Regions from separate parts of the Peribacillus sp. 05N428 genome, predicted to be linked through region 1. Evidence: riboswitches for the same ligand, from Rfam matches in the RefSeq annotation. Region 1 holds a riboswitch; each other region holds the start of a gene.

Region 1 (5,276 bases):
TAAAATGATTGTTGTACCAGATTATTTCCGTGGGTTTTATTACCCTGACATGATTGAGAGACTAAGCCATCAATGGCCTTCAATGAAACATATATATGTGATTGGGGAAAATGCCCCGAATGGGATGAAACTGTTCTCCTCCCTATTTGATGAACCTTGGGAAGACCGGATGGATTCTTCCATTTTGGATGAAATCACACATGACCCCAATGATGTGACTGAAATTATCTTTACCTCGGGAACCACGGGAAGTCCAAAAGGAGTTATGCATACACATAATACCCTTTGTATATCGACAAATTATTGGATTGACCGCTTACATTTAAAATCCGATGACGTTCTTTTCATGGCGTCAACGTTCGCTCACCAAACGGGTTTTGGTTATGGAGTCAGGCTCCCAACACATATTGGAGGTACGGGAATCTATCAAGACATTTGGAATCCGAGAGAGTTTATTGAATGGGTTGAGAAGGAAAAGATAACGTTTACGGCGGGTGCCACTCCTTTTCTGCAAGATACGGTTCAGATGGAGGGGATAGAAAGGTATGACCTCAATTCGCTGCGAGTCTTCGTAGCTTTGGGTGCCCCGATTCCCAGGCATTTAGTAAAGGAGGCCGTGAAAAAAGTACCGTTCAAGATATTGTCAGGGTGGGGACAAACGGAAGATGGCTTGGTAACCTTGACGAGACTTGAAGATACAGAAGAAAAACTGACGAATACCGACGGAATCCCGTTTCCGGGTATGGAGTTAAAGATAGTGGATTTTGAAGGGGAAATCTGTGCCCCGAATATAGAAGGCTCTTTATTAGTAAGGGGTCCGGCTCTTTTTGTCGGCTATTTTAAACGAATCAATGATACGTTAGCTGAGTATAGTGACGGATGGTTCATTACCGGTGATCGAGCATTCATTGATGAAGACGGGTATATCCGGATTTCTGGAAGAAACAAAGACATAATCATACGTGGCGGTGAAAATATTCCAGTCGCTTATGTAGAAAATGTACTGTATGAACACCCGGATATTTCTAGTGCTCAGGTTATTGCGGTTCCAGATTCCCGTCTTCAGGAAAAAGCATGTGCATGTATCAGTATGAAAACGGGGAAGAGCCCGATCACGCTGGATTCCATGCAGGAATTTCTCCTGGAAAAGGGATTGGCAAAACAATATTGGCCTGAATTTATTGAAATAATGGATGACTTTCCTCGTACGGCAAGCGGGAAAATTCAGAAATTCCGGCTCCGGGAAATGATTAATGAAAGGATAACTGACAATATATAAGCAAGCAGCTTAAATAAATCCATATTGACGAAATAGTGAAAGTGGAGGGGAATATGATGACAAAAAGAATGGCATTTATCACAGGTGCTGGAAGCGGAATTGGCAGAGAAATTTCAAAAAAATTGGCTTCTCGCAATATTAACGTCATCGTGGCTGATATTAATCTTAAAAATGCAGAGGAAACGGTTTCTTTAATCGAAAAGTCGGGTTTTGAAGCCAGAGCGGTCCATTGTGATGTAACGAAATTAGAAAGTGTAAAAAAAGCCGTCGAAGAATCAGTGAACTATTATCATAGAATAGATATATTGGTTAATAATGCAGGCTGGGATAAGGTGGAACCATTTTTAAAAAGTGATCCCAGCACATGGAAAAGGATTATCGATATTAATTTACTTGGGCAGATCCATACATGCAAGGAAATTTTACCTCTCATGATTGAAAATGGATACGGTAAGGTAGTAAATATTGCATCCGATGCAGCTAGAGTCGGATCAAGTGGAGAAGCAGTTTATTCGGCTGCTAAAGGAGGGGTTATTGCCTTTACAAAAACGATAGCAAGAGAAATGGCACGTCATAAACTCAACATCAATTGTATAGCGCCAGGTCCTGCTGATACGCCCCTATTTCAAGAAATAGGCTCATATAATGAAGGTATAGCTAGCGCCTTGGAAAAAGCGATTCCATTCCGCCGGCTAGCACAACCAGAGGACATTGCCAGTGCTGTTTCCTATTTCGTTTCGGAAGAGGCAGGGTATATTACGGGGCAAACTCTTTCCGTAAATGGTGGATTAACAATGGTTTAATAGATCGTGGTTATGTGGGTATGGAAGATTGAAAGTTTAGTAACCCTAAATCAAGAAAACTTTTCTAATACGTTTGACAATTGGATTTATCGTGTTAATATAAAGGCAAATGAATTTTAATATACAATTTGTACCACTAGGGGTGCTTTATAGGTAAAAGTTGATTTTTTACCCACAAAAGCTGAGATTAAAGTATGACTTTAAGACCCTTAGAACCTGATCTGGTTTATACCAGCGTAGGGAAGTGGGGTCTGGAACTATACATTTCTGTATTATTTCTTGTACAACCACTTTCTTTACGTTTAAGAAAGTGGTTTTTTGTTTGCAAAAAAAGGGGTGATAAGTGTTTTTTTCTGTATCGTTCAATGAAAAAATACAATTTGGAGGTAATGGACATGAAGTTTTCAGAGGAAATCCGTAAGGAAGTTGATCACATTTGGGAAGCTAGTTTTAATCATCCGTTTGTAGCAGGAATAGGAGATGGCACATTGCCATTGGAGTGTTTCCGTTTTTATGTCATGCAAGATGCCTATTATTTATCTCATTTTGCTAGAGTTCAAGCCTTAGGGGCAGTCAAAGCTACAGATTTACATACAACAAGCAGGCTTGCCGGCCATGCACAAGGAACATATGAAGCGGAGTTGAAGCTTCATGAGAATTTTTCCGAGAGATTAGGCATCACAAAAGAAGAACGGGAAGATTTCAAGCCTGCCCCGACTGCCTATGCTTATACTTCCCATATGTATCGTGCGGCTTATTCGGGACATTTAGGAGATGTTATTGCAGCTATCTTGCCGTGCTACTGGCTGTATTATGAGATAGGTGAAAAGCTGCAAGGGTGCATGCCCGAAGAGCCGATTTATCAAGAATGGATAGCGGCTTACGGAGGAGAGTGGTTCCGCACTTTGGTGGAAGAACAAATTGCGAGGCTGGATGAGATTGCTGAAAAAGTAACTGAAGAAGATAAGGCGAGAATGAAAGAGCATTTTATTCTCAGCAGCCAATATGAATACTCATTTTGGGAAATGGCTTATCGTTTAGAGACATGGCCCGTTCATAAGGAAACATTAGAAGTATAAAAGGAGAATGAAACAATGAAAAAAGGATTGAAATTAACGGATATATTAGTCACGATCGTGATTGCGGTAGCATTTGGAATCGTTTATATCCTTTGGGGTTCGATTTATTATTCCGTTAAACCATTAGGATTACATCTGGATCAACTTATTTATGGAATGTGGTTTATAGCTGGCCCTGTCGCCTTTTTCATTTTACGGAAACCGGGTGTGGCACTTTTGGCGGAGATAGCTGCAGCTTCAGGGGAATTCTTTCTAGGTTCCCCATGGGGGCTGACTGTACTGTTATATGGGGTGGTCCAAGGTTTGTTCGCGGAACTGGTGTTCATGGGGTTCAAATATAAAAAATTCAATATGCCGGTGGCCGTTTTAGCTGCGATGGCTTCCTGCCTGGCATCAGTTATCATGGATTTTGCATACGGGGAAATAGGTGCGCTTTCTACTTGGAATCTATCGTTATTCATGATAGCGAGGTTTGTGGGTTCCATATTCTTTGCAGGTGTGACCGCTTATTATCTAGTTAAAGTCCTGGAAGCAACAGGGGTAACTAATCTTGTGCGTCCGGTTTCCAATAAAGATTATGCAGAACTTGATTAAAAGAAGAGGTTGAGGGCCATGGAACCAATCGTTTCTGTTGAAAAGTTAAGAATGAAATTTCCCGGTGATGAATCTTTGATATTCAAGGACCTATCACTATCATTTGATCAGGGAGAAAAAGTGTTATTGTTGGGACCATCTGGATGTGGTAAATCCACTCTGTTGCAAGTGTTAAGCGGATTGATTCCGAATTCCATCGAAGTCCCGATGAAAGCGGAGAAATTGAAATGCCCTTCTTCATGGGGGTATGTTTTTCAAGACCCTGATAGCCAGTTTTGCATGCCATTTGCCGATGAGGAAATTGCCTTTGTCCTAGAGAATCTTTCCGTCCCTAAAGAAGAAATGAAAGAGAAGATTCAAAATCATTTCCGTAAAGTAGGATTGAACCTGGACCATACAAGTATTGACACATTATCAGGCGGGATGAAACAGCGTCTGGCAATTGCTTCAGTATTGGCCCTTGAACCAGAAGTTATATTTTTAGATGAACCGACCGCCATGCTTGATCCAGAAGGAACGAAAGAAATCTGGGACTTGTTGAAGGAAGTCGGAAAAGACAAAACGGTTATTATCGTCGAACATAAAATTGACCATGTTTTAGAATTCATCGAACGAATCGTGCTTTTAAACGATGACGGTCAAATCATAGCTGATGGTCCAAGAGACACCATTCTTTCCCTATATAAAAATGAAATGAGAGAACATGGAATTTGGTTCCCTGGTGTTTGGGATGAATATATACAGAGTAATGCACCCACTAGGGAATACCATTTTACAGATGGTTTACCCCTTCTGGATGTGCAAGGATTTAGCGGTTTTCGGAATAAAGAGGAAAAAATACACGTTGAAGAGCTGAAGGTGCATTCAGGAGAATGGATTGTGATCAGGGGAGAAAATGGAGCGGGCAAGAGTACACTTTTGCATGCATTGATGCAATTCATAAAAACGAAAGGTACGTATGAATTATTGGGGAACCCCATTAAAATGGTGAAAAATCCAACGGATCATATGACGTTTGTCTTTCAAAATCCTGAGTTTCAGTTCGTTGCAAATACTGTATATGAAGAGATTGCTTATTCATTGCGTATTGATAAAAGGCCGCAACAAGAAATAGATGAGAGAGTCCGCTCATTGCTTAAAGTTTTCCGTCTTGAGGCACATCGGGATAAACATCCATTTCAATTATCAATGGGGCAAAAGCGTCGCTTAAGCGTAGCAGCCTCAATCGTAATAGACAAAAAAATCATTCTCCTGGATGAGCCGACCTTTGGTCAAGATTCGAAAAATACCTTTGCATTACTGGAATGGTTTGAGGAATATCGAAGACGTGGAATAACAGTGATCATGGTAACTCATGACGATCATATTTCAAAAAACTTTGCAACCAGGATCTGGACGGTTAAGGACGGAAATGTAATAAGTGATGAAAACATCGCGCAAGCCGGATTTGTTGAGACCAAAGTTAAAAGGAGTGTCATGTAGATGAATGTTTCAAACACGGAAACATGGCTCCATGGAATT
Region 2 (5,276 bases), on a different contig from region 1:
TAATGTGAAGCTATAAAAATCCAATGCCCCTGAGCTGCATTGGATTTTTTAGTTGAGTTCATAAATAGATCAAAGTGTATGGTGCATGATCGATAAACGTATAAATGACGCGTGATAAATGCTCATCATACCCGTGAACTGAGGAAATCAGGGTTACACTGTTTTTTTTTACTATGATGCCGTTTAAAGGGGATTCCGAGAAAGTGACGATTGACCCTTCCGATGATGATGGAGAGATGCAGTGCCGAGTGATCTTGAATAAGGGTTTTTGGTAAGGGAATGGAGTATTTATATTATATAATGATAGTGACAAAAGGAGGATGTTCAGATGGTATATAACTCGGCAGCAGAACTTTGTGAAGGGTTTGGTTATCCGCCCGTTCACGTTAAATTGACGATAGAGATCATCGATAAGAGATTGGGACCTGTAAAGGCAGAAGCAGAGATAGCCATCAAGCCTGTTAAGGCAAAGGGATATCTGGAAGTATTGGTGGAAGAATTGGAATCGGAGCATATCTTTGCCGATGAAAATGGCAGTATCTATGGCAGCTTTGGCATCGATCAAAGCATCCAGATATATGATGAAATCCTGACTACCATTCCGTTCGAAGAGATAATGGGAAATGAAAATTGGAAAGAGACAGTTGAGGAATCCATCACGGCGGATAAACTAAAGGAACAACTGGGGAAATCCCTAAATGATTATCAATTCAGTGATTTGAGCGGGAAATATAAATTCAGGAAAAGATGTACGATAACAGAACTCCAATTCATAGATTAAACGAAAGGAGAAGGCGATATGCTTTCTCTTTTTTACATATGGCCATGATATTTTTCCTTATGATAATTAAATGCTTGCAGTGACACAATCTGTGAGAACCTTTGACCAGGTTTTAATGGTTTCAACTTGCATTTATTATATTGCTTTACATAGGTTAATATATTGTTAAGGGCTTTTATAAGAAATAGAAACGAATATTTTAAAAGATAAAAAGGAGAATATATGAAAATTGGTTTGGTACGGCATTTTAAGGTGGCACATGAATTTCCTACTGGGAAATCTGTGACGGCGGATGATATGAAGCAATGGTTTGTGGACTATGATGCAGCGGATATTATTTATGGAACGACTTTATTTGGCGTGGAGGAATGGCAGGAATGTTATTGCAGTGATATGTCGAGAGCCGTCAAGACAGCGGAACACATCTATCCAGGCACGGTTCATCGGATGGAGGAGCTGCGGGAAATACCTTCGCCCCCTTTGAGAGGAAGGATTAAGCTGCCGTTCATCCTTTGGGCCATCTGGATTCGCTGCTGCTCGGTGATCAACAAGCAGACAAGGGCGGAAATTAAGATTGCAGAGCAAAGAATCAATAAAGTATTGGATGAAGTCTTTGCAAAGGGGGAAAGGAATGTTCTGATCGTGAGTCATGCCGCCCTCATGGTATATATGAGGAAAGAGCTGATCCGACGGGGGTTCACCGGTCCAAAGTTCAAGATTGCCAGTAATGGAAAATTGTATATATTTGAAAGCGGAAAAGGGAAATGAATATATGGTTCCCACCGGAAAAGGTAAGCCATTTTGCGAAGAAAGAGGCAGGCATTTTCCGAATAGTTATTCTTTTTTTATTGGTTGTGGTTTATTATTGTAATAGTGTAATTTTTACGAATTCAATATTGGGGAAAGAGGGGTGGACATTTTGCTGAAGGCAGTTTTTTTTGATTTAGATGATACATTACTATGGGATCAGAAAAGTGTAAAAGAAGCTTTTGTGGCCACATGCGAAGTTGCCAAGGAGAAATATGGTCTGAATGTCGACGAGTTTGAAGAAGCGGTGCGGAAGGAAGCGCGTGATCTTTATTCTTCTTACGATACATATGCATTCACTCAAATGATCGGAATCAACCCATTTGAGGGACTATGGGGGAATTTTCAGGATGATCATGATGAATTCCGGAAGATGGCCGGGATTGCACCGGCTTATCGGAAAGAAGCGTGGACGAGGGGCTTGAAGGCATTAGGGATCGATGACCCGGAATTTGGGCTTGAACTGGCAGAACGTTTCCCGGCCGAAAGACGCAAAAAGCCATTTATCTATGAAGAAACATTCCGTGTTCTGGATGAATTAAAAGGGAAGTACAAATTGCTATTGCTAACGAACGGATCTCCTGAACTGCAAAATACCAAACTTGAAATAACGCCTGAACTGGTTCCTTATTTCGACCAAATCGTGATTTCAGGCGCATTTGGACGAGGTAAACCGGATGCCTCCATTTTTGAGCACGCTTTGGAAATCATGGAGCTTGATAAGGATGAAGTATTGATGGTCGGCGATAATTTAATGACCGATATCCTTGGAGCATCACGGGTAGGCATAAAGTCGGTTTGGATAAATCGCCATGATAAGGAACGGAATGAAGTGCTTCCAACCTATGAAATCAAGCATTTAGAGGAGCTTTTCCCTATCCTTGAGAGCCTGGGGAATTAATTGGCGGTCCTCCTCCAAATAACAAATTTTAAATGATTGCAGAGAAAATATTAGGTCTTTCAAATTATTTACAGAATGAAAAGGGTGAGATATAGTTACCCTGTAATCAATTAAATTATTCAGACTAGGGGTGTCCAATAAAAGTTGGGCTGAGAGAGAAGCGCTTAAGCTTCTTAACCCTCAGGACCTGATCTGGTTCATACCAGCGTGGGGAAGTTAGAATCTACTAAACGATGACATTTCAATCGGTCATTTCTGTAGTCATACTAACGTTAGCCGGGTCTTAAATATGAGACCTGGCTTTTTCGTGCGAAATGGATTGGATTTTGTCCTTTTTAAATGAACTTAAAAAGGAGAAATGAAATCATGAAGAGTAATTCAGTAAATGACATGAACGTTTCAATTATGTCCAGTTTTGCCGGGAGTAAAAAAGTGTATGTTGAGGGATCTAGACCCGATATTAAAGTACCTATGCGTGAAATTGAGCTAAGTCCGACAACAGGGGCATTCGGCGAAGAGGAGAATCCGCCTTTACGTGTATATGATACAAGCGGCTTCTATACGGATTCAGAATATCCGATTGATATTCATAAAGGCCTTGCCCCGATTAGACGCAGCTGGGTTCTGGAACGGGAAGATGTTGAAGAGTATGAAGGGCGTGAAATAAAGCCTGAAGATAACGGATATAGAAAAGTGGAGTCACAATCCAATGCCGAAGTTTTTCCGGGATTGAAAAGAAAACCATTGCGTGCGGTGAAAGGGAAAAACGTAACCCAGCTCCATTATGCCCGCAAAGGGATCATTACTCCAGAAATGGAGTTCATTTCGATCAGGGAAAATGTAGCCCCTGAGTTTGTAAGGGAAGAGGTAGCTAGCGGGCGGGCAATCATTCCGGCAAATATTAACCATCCTGAAAGTGAGCCCATGATCATCGGACGTAATTTTCACGTGAAGATAAATGCGAATATAGGAAATTCAGCTGTCAGTTCATCGATCGAAGCTGAAGTGGAGAAAATGACTTGGGCTACACGATGGGGTGCAGACAACATAATGGATCTTTCCACAGGAAAGAATATTCACACGACGCGGGAATGGATTATCAGGAATTCACCTGTGCCGGTTGGGACGGTTCCGATATATCAAGCATTGGAAAAAGTGAATGGGGTCGCGGAAGATTTAAATTGGGAAGTTTTCCGGGATACATTAATCGAGCAGGCTGAGCAAGGTGTCGATTACTTCACCATACACGCTGGTGTACTTTTGCGATACATCCCCATGACAGCAAAGCGAGTTACGGGTATTGTTTCCCGGGGAGGCTCCATCATGGCACAATGGTGCTTGGCCCACCACCAAGAAAGTTTTCTCTATACACACTTTGAAGAGATTTGTGAAATCATGAAGACGTATGATGTTTCTTTCTCATTAGGTGACGGTCTCCGTCCGGGATCCATTGCAGATGCAAACGATGAGGCACAATTTGCGGAATTGGAAACACTTGGGGAATTGACGAAGATTGCTTGGAAGCACGACGTTCAAGTCATGGTGGAGGGACCCGGCCACGTACCGATGCATTTGATTAAAGAAAATATGGATAAGCAGCTGGAAGTCTGTCAAGAAGCACCATTCTATACCCTGGGACCATTGACGACGGATATAGCTCCTGGATACGACCATATCACTTCTGCGATTGGTGCTGCCATGATTGGATGGTTTGGAACTGCCATGCTTTGCTATGTGACACCGAAAGAGCATTTGGGACTGCCGAATAAAGAGGATGTTCGGGTAGGGGTCATTACTTATAAAATTGCAGCACACGCAGCTGATCTTGCAAAAGGCCATCCGCAGGCAAGAAAACGGGATGATGCCCTTTCGAAGGCTAGATTCGAATTCCGTTGGAGAGATCAATTCAATCTTTCCCTTGATCCTGAAAGGGCGGTTGAGTATCACGATGAAACTCTTCCGGCAGAAGGGGCCAAAACAGCCCATTTCTGTTCAATGTGCGGACCGAAATTCTGCAGTATGAGAATCTCTCAGGACATTCGTGATTTGGCGAAGGAAAAGGGTCTGGGTTTTGAGTCGGTAATCGATGAAGGGCTTAAAGAAAAAGCGAATGAATTTAGGAAAACGGATGGGGAAATCTATCAATGATTCCGACGAGAGGGAGAATTCGATGAATCGGGTAATCCAGATAAAAGTTGAAATGAAACAGTTGGAAACTCAATTGGAGCAGCTGAAAAGGGAGCTGAACATTTTTCGGGAGAATTGTAACCATGAATTTGTGAAAAATGATTATAGTCAACAATGTACAAAGTGCCACTTGATCGAAAGTCTGCAATGGTAATGATTCCATAATCGTCCTTATGGAATGACTCCCTTAATCATGTTGGACATTCAATCACAAAACATGATTAAGGGGATCTTTCATTACTATTTACATACTTGTTTTATTAATATGAAGAGGAGGAGGGACAAGCCATCCTTTTTCCTTATTCAATCTAAGGAAGTCAGCACCCAATGCAGCTTTGTTGGTATGGAATTGCGCAAACATCTGTGCAATATCCTCGCGGATGCATTGACCCATCATTTGGCTGCAAGCAACTAATCCTGCATTAATATCGATTGATACTGAAGCGGAGATTTCAGGATCTTGAAGACGTGCCCCGACGGGAATATCCTCCAAATTAGCTTTAGGCCTTTCAGGTGGTGAGGGAGGCAGTCCTACGTTATTTTATTTTAATAATGATTCAAGTTGGTCATGTTCCTGTTTTTCTTGATTGATCACTTCAA
Region 3 (5,276 bases), on a different contig from region 1:
ATGAACGGGATCGAGTGAGGAAGTTCCAGCTTCCAAAATAACTGGTTTTTCCCCGCTCCCATCATCTTGAAATAATGCTTAAGCTCGTATGGTGTCTGGCGAAAACCGTCCAATGATGCGACCGCAACCGGAAAAAAACATACAAGTGAAATCACGATTAACTTAGGCAGCATGCCAAAGCCAAACCAGATCACCAAAAGCGGCGCCAAAACAATGATGGGTATATTTTGTGATAGTATGAGCAGAGGATAAACCGCGTCCTTCACACCTGGAAATAGGTGTAGGATGGCCGCGATCAATAAGCCGATGCAGCTTCCAATAAAAAATCCCGACAACGCAAGCTCGGTTGTGGATATAAGGTGTCCGTAAAGATTGCGGGACGACTCAATTCCTTCAATGAAAATGGCCGATGGAGCGGGAAGCAGCCATTCTTCAACTTTCAATAAGACTGTCACTGACTCCCATACAATCAGCAACAATAATAAAAGAAAGAAGGGAGCCCCCTTCTTCCAAATTCCCCTTCCGATCATGCCCGATATTTCTCCGTTAACGTATCCATCGTAATCCCGCTTGGCTGATATAATATTTTCACTTGGGAAATGACATTCGGCGATCCTATTTCAATCATTCTTACATTCATTTTTTCTATCACGGCAAAAAGTTCGGAAAGCTCCCCCTCCATTGTCGTTTCAAGCGGGTGAACCTCATACTTGACACCTGATTCTTCAATGATCTTGATTGCTTCATCGACCATAGGGATGACATTTTCCCCTTTAGGAATAATTTGTATACTAATTAATGAATTGGCCATTGTATTTCCTCCTAATTTGGTAAAAATTCATTGGTAAATGCCTTTTCAGGATCGAAATCACCTTCAAGAAGCTTATTTTCAGTCATCCACTCACTGTAATTCTTCCAAATTTCAAGCTTTTGTTCACCCCATCGCGGAGCATCATCCTGATACTTGGCTGCAAGCCACTCCTGGCTTTTCTTCACTAGTTCTGGATCAAGATCCGGTGCAGACTCAATTAACACTTCCGCTGCATCATCAGGATTCTTAATCGCAAACTGGTACCCTTTCGAAGCTGCATGAACGAATGCTTTAACAGTCTCGGGATCTTCTTTTATCATCTTTTCATTTGTAGTCAAAACAGGCGTATAGTAATCAAGCTTATCAGAGTATTCGGTTAAGTACACCATATTAAGCTTTTCATTTCGCAACTCAGCCTCAATGCCTGTCCAACCATAATAAATCCAGGCAAAATCTATATCCCTTTTAACCGAAGTGAAAAAATCCGTGTCTCCTGTATTGACTATGTCCACTTCATTTACATCCGCATTATCCTTTTTCATGAGTGAATCAATAATGGCCTTTTCAACCGGAGATCCCCAGCCACCATAAGTCTTCCCTTCAAAATCCTTGGGAGTCGTAATGTCCTTTGCCTCAGGGGAAGCGAACCCCGAGGTATTATGCTGGATGACGGCAGCTACCGAAACAATCGGCACGCCCTGCACGCGGGCCTGCGTTATGCCCTCCTGGTAGCTCACGCCAAATTCAGATTTCCCTGAAGCGACAAGCTTATCAGCTCCCGCTTCACCTGGCATGATAATCTCCACATCAAGACCTTGTTCTTTAAAATAACCTTTTTCCTTGGCTACATACAATCCTGTATGGTTTGTATTCGGTGTCCAATCGAGCACGACCGATACCTTTTTTAATTCTTCATTTTTAGATGCTTCTTCTTTTTCATTAGTTCCGCCTGCTCCGCATCCAGCTAAAAGGAAGAACGAAGTTAACAGTGGTAAGAATTTATTCAAGTCATTATCCTCCTACACATCTTATAAGATTCATATGCCGGAACCATGATGGGGCTCCAGGGCTATTCAAATACTGGATAAAAAAGCAAAAAACGCCCGAAGATGAATTCGGACGTTAACATACAAAACAGAAAATCAGTCATAATATGTTCCCTCCGCTGGCATCACCCAGATCAGGTTCAAAGAGTCAGCATCTAATGGATGCAATCTCAGCCAGCAGTACTGGCCCCCCTACATTTCTCGCACATATGAACTTTTCTCTCTCATTATATCAATTCATAGGGAAAAAGGAATACTAATTTGCTTCTACTCTCTAATTGGAAAGGTATTCCTTGCACTTCAGGATGTCTTGCAAAACATCTTTTGGAACGAAAATCATTGAAAGCAAAATAATTCTGCCTCTTTCTGTTCCAATCATTCCTGGCTGCAACGGTGGCGGACACGTTCCAAATAGTCATTTCTTTGCAAGCATTCATATAATGAGCATTACGTGTAGACATTTTTGTTTACTGGTTTTATTAAACCCTTAATTTCATAAGCAAAAGGTGGATATGTCATGATAAAGATTAATCACAAATGGTTAGATGTCAGTCAAATCCAACCAGGTACAGCCTCTGCCAAATCGCTTGAAACTCTTCAATGCTTGGAGGAAGATTCTAACGTTTTTGAATACCGGAACTTTGGGGATTTTAATTTCGAGATACAGCTGAGGAACCGGGTCATAGAGGCAGCTATTGCGTTGGATAAAAGCGGGCCGGAATTTTCCACACTTGAGGAGTCTCAATCCAATCAGCGTTATTGGCACCTTTCAAAGGATGGCACCTTTACCCTTCAGCCAGGGATTCTCCCTCATGATGCGCTCGTTGACATTTTCATGAATGGGGGGCTTTATGCCTTCGAATGCGGGACAGCAATAGTCGTCACTTTTTTAAAGGCGATTTTGGATTTAATCGGCCCCAGGAATTTCGACTATCTTTTTTCAGACCTATTTTTATATGACTGGCGCCCTCCAAGGAATATGGCTCTCAGCGTTCACCAGGGAAGGGACTATTTACCAGGTGATTGCGTTTACTTCAAAAACCCTGATCACGACTTGGCAACCCCTGAATGGCAAGGTGAAAATGCCATATTATTAGGGAATAACCTCTTTTATGGCCACGGGATCGGGATTACCACTGCACAGGGAATCATCGATGAATTAAATAGCAATAGAAAGCCGTACGCCACCATATCAGCATTCCTGACAACGCATATCATTTTCCTGGATAGTTCCTTCTATAGACAATTCCAACTGAATTCCCCCCGTGCCAATCCCGATAACAGTCCTGCCTGCCTTTCCAATTGTATTGTTTCTGAAATAGGTTCGAAGATATACCTTTCATGACCCTGGCATTTCGCCTATGCCATAAAACCGTTTTATTGAGTAACGACATAAAAAAAATGCTTGGGCAGAAATCTCCCCAAGCATTTTTTTCTTTTCACGCACCAATATTCCCTTTGCCTTTGAACCTGCGGGCACTTGCCTGCCCCCATTTCGTTATGGATAGTGTATAAACAGCCAAAGCTGACCATATGAACAAAAAGGCTAAAAGATGTGCTTTGGTGAAACTTTCATGATAGACGAATACCCCGATCAATAAAGATAAGGTCGGAGCGATATACTGAAAAATGCCAAGCATCGATAACGGGATCTTCTCCGCCCCTTTTGCAAAATATAAAAGAGGCAATGCCGTGGCAATCCCGCCGCCCACCAACAGCAAGCTTGTGCTTCCGTCTGTAAAGAATTGCATTTCCGACCTGTTCATCAAGTAAATCAGGTAACCTAGGGCCAGAGGCGTTACCATCATCGTTTCAAGCGTCAGCCCGATTGCCGATTCGGCCTTGATCATTTTTTTTGCCAGACCGTATAATCCAAAGGTCATGGCCAAAACAAGAGAGATCCACGGGATCGTGCCGAAATGAATGCCAAGGATCAAGACTCCGATTCCTGCAAGCAGGAATGAAATGATTTGGGCCCCGCTCAATTTTTCTTTTAAGACTATCACTCCCAATAGTACACTGACGAGCGGATTGATATAATATCCAAGGCTCGTGTCGAGGATCCGTCCTGAGTTAACGGCCCATATGAACACTCCCCAATTAGCTGTAACAAGCAGGGACGCCGTTAGCAATGCCGTAAAGAGTTTCGGATTTCCCATTATGTTTTTGACATAATCTAGAAACGCCTGCCATTTTTTCATGAACATCAATAAAACCAGCATGAACACGAAAGACCATAATACCCTCTGAGCTAAAATTTCTATTGCACCGACTCCCTGAAGGAACTTCCAGTAAACCGGCACAACTCCCCACATCATGTAAGAAAGGGCTGCATAAATCGCCCCTTCTTTTTGTTGATCCACTTTCATAACAAGCCTTCTTTCCATTTACATTCCTTTATCTAATTCCATCTAACAATTTTGTATTTCCATTTCTTTTTTTGCAACTGTTAATTTTTATCATACATGATTTTGTCATCGATGACCGTCATGACCGCCTCAGCTTTCAGGAGATCATCCGGTGCAACAGCAAAGACATCCAGATTAAACACGGTAAAATCGGCATCGTACCCTTTATTGATCACACCGCGGCGTTTTTCCTGGCCGATTGCTGCAGCACTCCCTTTGGTATACAATGCGAAAGCCTCGAAAACGGAAAGCCTTTCAGACAAACCATATACGGTACGGTCCTCACTGTTGATTTTCATCCTTGTGACAGCTGCATGAATGCCCAAAATCGGATTTAATGGTTCAATGGGTGCATCCGACCCTCCCGCACAAATGATGCCCAAGTTCAAATAGGTTCTCCAGGCATAGGAGGATTCCAATAGATCGGCTGGCACCTTTTCTTCCACCCACGGAAAATCGGACGGAACGAACCCCGGTTGGATATCAAAGATTACCGGCAGCTTCGCCGCCCGCTCCAAAAGCTCCGGCCGTACAATCTGCGCATGGATGAGCCGGTCCCTCTGTCCCTTTTTCGGGGGGAGGGCTTCAATTGCATTCAAGACGTATTCAAAAGCGAGATCGCCAATCGCATGGACAGCAATCGGCATTCCGCCAGCCCTTGCTTTTTTCACCCATTCCTGAAGCTCGTTTTCAGTGAATATCGCGACTCCATTTGTATTCTCTTGATCTACATAAGGTTCGCTCAACAGGGCTGTGCGTCCGCCTAAGGAGCCATCGGTAAAGATCTTCATGCTGTCGAATTTGATATATCGCGTACCTTTCTGATAGCCGCCGCCTGCTGCCAGCATTTCTTCAAACGCTTCGTAATGGACGAGCAAGTTGGCGCGAAAGGCCATTTCCCGGTCCTCGATTACCGATTTAAACGCCTGATATGTCGGCATGAAGCCATTGTAGTAATGGAGGTCCTCGGTATGCCCGCCAGTCAAACCTAGCTTATATGCGTCTTCTATG
Region 4 (5,276 bases), on a different contig from region 1:
TTACGGGGACAAATGGGAATTGTTTCTCAGGATATCATTCTATTCAATGGTTCTATCCGTGATAACATCGTATATGGCAAACTTAATGCTACAGATGATGAAATCATCGAATCCGCCAAAGCTGCAAATGCGCATGACTTTATCAGTGCCTTTCCTGATGGTTATGATTCTCAGATCGGGGAGCGCGGAGTCAAGCTTTCAGGCGGACAAAAACAGCGCATTGCCATTGCCAGGGCACTTTTGAAAAATCCGCAAATCATCATTCTCGATGAAGCAACGGCGGCCTTGGATACAGAATCTGAACATTTGATCCAGCAAGCCTTGTCACGTTTAATGAAAAAACGGACTTCAATAGTCATTGCACATCGTTTATCGACCATTCATGACGCCGATCAAATCATCGTTATGGAAAAAGGGCAGGTTCTTGAAAAAGGAACACATGACCAGTTAATGCAAAACAACGGCCGATACAAGCAGCTCCATGACTTACAGTTCCCTCAACTAAGCGATATCAACTACCTAGCAACTTAGCAGGCAAACATGCACAGAAAGCCTTTCTGTGCATGTTTGGTTTCATTTGAAGTCATAACTTTCCAAAACCCGATTCGCAATGAGCTGATACCCTTTTTCATTCGGATGTAACTTATCACTGAAATACTTTGTTTTCTTTTCATCTTCAAAAAGATCATTTGTAGGAATGAATAACATCCGTTCACCTTTATCGGCTAATCCCTTTATTGACTCGTTATAATCGCGAATGTGCTTTTCAAGTTTTTGATTGTCTTTAATTGGGTTATATAGTCCTACTACCAGAATATCCGCTTTATCGTTTGCCTCTATCAGTGTTGATGTAATTTTTTTCAGATGGTTGATATATTCCCGTTTACCCTCATTGATTTTTCGGTCACTTATTTTCTCCAAGTTCCCGCCATTACTATTGATCAAGTCATTCGTTCCAATAAAAACAATGAAAGTATCGGCTTCATCAAGTTTCGTTTTAATGCGGTAATCATCTAGCTGTTTCATCACCCCATCCGTTTCCTGGCCTTTAATACCGTAATTCCAAAAACTCACTTTTTGCTCCGATTGCGGATTATTCAATTCATCCTCAAGGCCATCTATATATCCTTCCCCGTCCTTATCCCCTTTTCCATAGGTTAATGAATCTCCAAAAGCCATGACCCTTTGCACATCTTCCGACTCCGAGGCCTGAAATTCATATGCAGCAAAACATATAACCAGTACGATAATCAATATACCTGCCAATTTTTTCATTTGGTTCTCCTCTTGTCTTTTTACTAGAAGTATTTAATCTTTTTCATACCCAAAAAATCTGCAGTACTAACATAAAAAAGAATTGTCAGATAAAGAATAAAGAGTGTATGATAATATAAAACTTTCAATGGAAACGGGATTACCCTTCATTCTGGAGATTGAATAAATGATAGTTAGGAGTTTAAATCATGGAAGAACACATAGAGTTTAGAGAGGCAGAACTATCTGATCTACCCAGAATTGTTGAAATATATAATTCGACAATTGCTTCAAGAATGGTCACGGCAGATACGGAACCTGTATCCGTCCAATCGAGGGTTAAATGGTTTGAGGAACATCATTCAGAAAGTAGACCGCTATATATCATTACTATAGAAGGGAAAACCGCTGGATGGATGAGCTTTCAATCCTTTTATGGCCGACCGGCATATAATTCCACTGCCGAAATCAGTATTTACATTGATGATTATTTCCGGGGAAAAGGAATTGGACAAATTTCGATTCGAAAGGCAATTGAATTGAGTCCAAAATTAGGCGTTAAGACTTTATTGGGTTTCATTTTCGCCCATAATACACCAAGCCTTAAGCTTTTTTCCAAATTCGGGTTTGAAGAATGGGCACATTTACCTCAAGTTGCCGAGATGGATGGCATTGAGCGGGATTTGATCATTCTAGGTAAACGTGTCGATATTTAATATATAATTCTTTAGAGCTATTGCCTTGAGCAGTAGCTTTTTCAGATTAATACAGGTCGAATTGCTAATTTAAAAATACCTATATGCTTCTTGAAGGGAAAAATATTCAGAATCTCTTTTACTTGCTAACGTATTCAATAGCGTATCCAATTCTTGACTGGCTTGTACAGTCAGCAGACTTGTTAAGCCGTAAATCGCTCCCAACTTTATCATTTCCTGTCTCTTCTCTTCTACTTTTTCTATAGTTACCTTACGGCAAGGCATCATAGTCACCTCCCATTTATTCAATATTTTTACACTTTCATCATAATGAAACCACTAGTTAAAATCAACTATTTTTCAGAAATTAAATGTGTTATTTTATAGGTCAAATGTGACAAAACACCTATTTTGTTATTTAATTATGTATAATTTGTGTCGTTTTCTAATAAACGCAAAAAAAGCATCCACTAGTGTAGACTGCGAATGCTTACATCATATCCCTTATCCAAAAATCCAAATATTGTATTCCGTTTACTATGTCATCCATTCAGAAGGTGACTCGTTATTAGGTCTATTTATAACAATCTTATATTCATCTTCAAGTACTTTTAATGGGGCATCATAAAGGTGCCTTTCATCAGAGGTTTTGTATACTCCATTGGCCAATAGCTCTTCAATGAGTTTTGCCTTCCTCTGTTCAATCCTCTTAAATAATTCTGCCATGTAAATGGCTCCTTTCCCAGTCGTCCTAGTGCCTGCTTCTAGTTAGCTAAACTTTATCAACTTGTTTGATTTCACCAAATTATATATACCTTTTCTAGTATGTCACTAAACGTTATTTCCCAAAAATAAAAGCCCCTTCTAATTTAAGAAGAGGCTGACAGTGTCCGTACGGCTCTTCTTATCTTCCAAGCATATGCTTGTTGGATTTAGCACAGTTCCCTAAACGGGTCCGCTGCCGAGGTTTCTTAGGGCCAAGTCCCTCCACCTCTCTGGATAAGAATTCGATATATAATGATGTAGAAATGATTCTAACCTAATAATCTTCAAAAGTCAATTACCTGGTTCTCCCTTTTTTCCTGGACATAAAGTGATTCCTCTTTCAAATACGGGTTGCATTTTCTTGTCTTTCTGATATGATGTCAGTAATTACATACAATTCACACCACTAGGGGAGTCTTTTTTAAGACTGAGATGGAATTAGTTCCGGACCCTTTGAACCTGAACCGGCTCATACCGGCGGAGGGAAGTGGATGATATCGTCCATTTTACAGACTATATCCATCTACCCCGTTCCGTATTCAGGAACGGGGTTTTTTATTCAACAAAAGGAGCCATTCTATAGGAGGATGAACAATGGAGAATACAAAATTAGAAACATTCAGTGATAGACTGCATGCACGGGCAAAAGAGATTTGGAAAAGGAACCATTCACATCCCTTTGTCCAGGCAATTGGAAACGGTACACTTCCTGAAAAGAAATTTGCCTATTACCTGAAGCAGGACTATGTCTATCTCATGGATTATTCCAAGCTCTTTGCTTTAGGTGTCATCAAAGCCCATAACATCGAAACCATGGCAAAATTTGCGAGCATTTTAAATGAAACCCTTCAAGTGGAAATGGATATTCATCGGCATTATGCTTCCGAATTCGGGATCAGCTCCAAGGAATTGGAAAGTACAGAACCTACTCCAACCACTCTAGCCTATACAGGTTACATGCTAAATGCAGCTCAGCATGGGACTTTGGCAGACTTGATCGCCTGTCTCCTGCCCTGCGCTTGGGATTATTATGAAATCGGTTTGCTATTAAAAGAACAAAATGGAGCAGCACTGGAAAACAATCGCTACGCAGATTGGATAAGGTCCTATTCATCTCCTGAATTCGGGGAAGCACACAAGTGGCTGATCACTTTGTTGGAAGAATTGACGGAAGGCATGCCTGAAAAGGAACTTCTTAGATTAGAAAAGCACTTTTTGGTTACTTCCCGATATGAATATTTATTCTGGGACATGGTTCAAAATGAGCAGGATTGGCCTCTGTAGGTGGTTGACATGAGGATGAATCCTATCAAGAAACTGACATTGACAGCCATGATCACGGCTTTAACGACGCTGACCAGTTCATTTATTTTCATCCCTGCAGGATTTGCAAAAATCTTTCCTATTCAACATCTGGCAAATGTCCTGACGGCGGTTCTATTGGGGCCTACATATGCTGTGACACAAGCTTTTTTAGTTTCCATCATTAGAAACATGTCTGGTACCGGTTCAATTTTCGCCTTTCCCGGCAGCATGATTGGTGCACTTTTGGCCGCCATCCTTTATCGAAAAACACAAAGCTTAAAATTCGCCTGTTTAGGGGAAGTGATCGGGACCGGCATTCTCGGTTCCCTGGCCTGTTATCCGCTTGCAACCCTCCTATTGGGAGAAAAAGCTGCTCTTTTTGGTTTTTTACCGGCTTTTATGTTCAGTTCATTCGCAGGGGCGATTTTAGCTTTCATATTACTTAAAATACTGCTAAAAAATAATTATATGAAGGGGTTTTTTTATGAAAACAGCATTAACGATCGCAGGCTCTGATTCAGGGGGCGGTGCTGGAATACAAGCGGATTTAAAAACATTTTCTGCACATGGTGTATTTGGAATGTCTGCCATCACAGCCGTAACCGCCCAAAACACAATGGAAGTCCGTTCTGTACAGCCCATTGAAACAGCTATCATATCGGATCAAATTGCAGCTATCTTTGAAGATATTCCTGTCGATGCAGTAAAAATAGGCATGCTTGGATCTAAAGAAATCGTGGAAACGGTCGCTGCGTCCCTTAAAACCTTCATGCCTGCCATCGTTATCCTTGACCCTGTCATGATTTCCAAAAGCGGCCACCATTTGCTCGACGAAAAGGCCGTCTCTGCCTTAAAAACGGAATTGCTTCCGCTTGCAACTCTTGTAACACCCAATGTACCAGAAGCGGAAGTACTTACTGGCTTCCCGATTCGGACGAAACAAGATTTCTACAGGGCATGCATTTCGATACAAGAAATGGGTCCCAAAGCCGTTTTACTTAAAGGCGGCCATGCAGCAGGAAATCCAAATGATCTTTTTTATGATGGTACTGACTTCCACTGGATCAAGGGAGAGCGCATTCATACCAAAAACACTCATGGTACGGGCTGCACCCTATCATCCGCCATTACATCTAACCTGGCAAATGGACTGCCATTGCAAGTCTCGATCGAACAAGCCAAGACCTATATTTCCGAAGCGATAAGCAATAGCTTTTCAATCGGTAAAGGTCATGGACCTGTCCATCATTTTCATTC

What was found. A riboswitch is a leader RNA that binds a small molecule or an ion and turns the genes downstream of it on or off. The one in region 1 is predicted to bind thiamine pyrophosphate.
Region 2: another riboswitch for thiamine pyrophosphate. It lies ahead of thiC (phosphomethylpyrimidine synthase ThiC); the one in region 1 lies ahead of tenA (thiaminase II).
Region 3: another riboswitch for thiamine pyrophosphate. It lies ahead of AC1DIV_RS04030 (ABC transporter substrate-binding protein); the one in region 1 lies ahead of tenA (thiaminase II).
Region 4: another riboswitch for thiamine pyrophosphate. It lies ahead of tenA (thiaminase II); the one in region 1 lies ahead of tenA (thiaminase II).

Annotation. Positions count from the first base shown of each region.
Region 1 covers NZ_JBFTMS010000001.1:214,166-219,441, forward strand. The annotation lists gene AC1DIV_RS00945 (AMP-binding protein) at 1-1,279, shown strand, start outside; gene AC1DIV_RS00950 (SDR family NAD(P)-dependent oxidoreductase) at 1,336-2,082, shown strand; TPP riboswitch at 2,211-2,342, shown strand; gene tenA (thiaminase II) at 2,478-3,161, shown strand; gene AC1DIV_RS00960 (ECF transporter S component) at 3,177-3,755, shown strand; gene AC1DIV_RS00965 (ABC transporter ATP-binding protein) at 3,774-5,237, shown strand; gene AC1DIV_RS00970 (energy-coupling factor transporter transmembrane component T family protein) at 5,238-5,276, shown strand, end outside.
Region 2 covers NZ_JBFTMS010000008.1:163,717-168,992, reverse strand. The annotation lists gene AC1DIV_RS10785 (zinc-dependent alcohol dehydrogenase) at 1-3, shown strand, start outside; gene AC1DIV_RS10780 (hypothetical protein) at 329-781, shown strand; gene AC1DIV_RS10775 (histidine phosphatase family protein) at 1,004-1,549, shown strand; gene AC1DIV_RS10770 (HAD family hydrolase) at 1,701-2,489, shown strand; TPP riboswitch at 2,606-2,720, shown strand; gene thiC (phosphomethylpyrimidine synthase ThiC) at 2,856-4,637, shown strand; gene AC1DIV_RS10760 (hypothetical protein) at 4,660-4,830, shown strand; partial or broken gene AC1DIV_RS10755 (DUF3231 family protein) at 4,921-5,276, opposite strand, start outside.
Region 3 covers NZ_JBFTMS010000003.1:148,395-153,670, reverse strand. The annotation lists gene AC1DIV_RS04040 (ABC transporter permease) at 1-530, opposite strand, end outside; gene AC1DIV_RS04035 (thiamine-binding protein) at 527-811, opposite strand; gene AC1DIV_RS04030 (ABC transporter substrate-binding protein) at 823-1,818, opposite strand; TPP riboswitch at 1,952-2,061, opposite strand; gene AC1DIV_RS04025 (protein-glutamine gamma-glutamyltransferase) at 2,375-3,202, shown strand; gene rarD (EamA family transporter RarD) at 3,297-4,226, opposite strand; gene AC1DIV_RS04015 (amidohydrolase) at 4,307-5,276, opposite strand, start outside.
Region 4 covers NZ_JBFTMS010000023.1:11,830-17,105, reverse strand. The annotation lists gene AC1DIV_RS19240 (ABC transporter ATP-binding protein) at 1-531, shown strand, start outside; gene AC1DIV_RS19235 (DUF459 domain-containing protein) at 574-1,275, opposite strand; gene AC1DIV_RS19230 (GNAT family N-acetyltransferase) at 1,464-1,970, shown strand; gene AC1DIV_RS19225 (aspartyl-phosphate phosphatase Spo0E family protein) at 2,040-2,237, opposite strand; gene AC1DIV_RS19220 (Fur-regulated basic protein FbpA) at 2,487-2,675, opposite strand; SAM riboswitch class I at 2,851-2,955, opposite strand; TPP riboswitch at 3,113-3,217, shown strand; gene tenA (thiaminase II) at 3,309-3,998, shown strand; gene thiW (energy coupling factor transporter S component ThiW) at 4,014-4,535, shown strand; gene thiD (bifunctional hydroxymethylpyrimidine kinase/phosphomethylpyrimidine kinase) at 4,504-5,276, shown strand, end outside.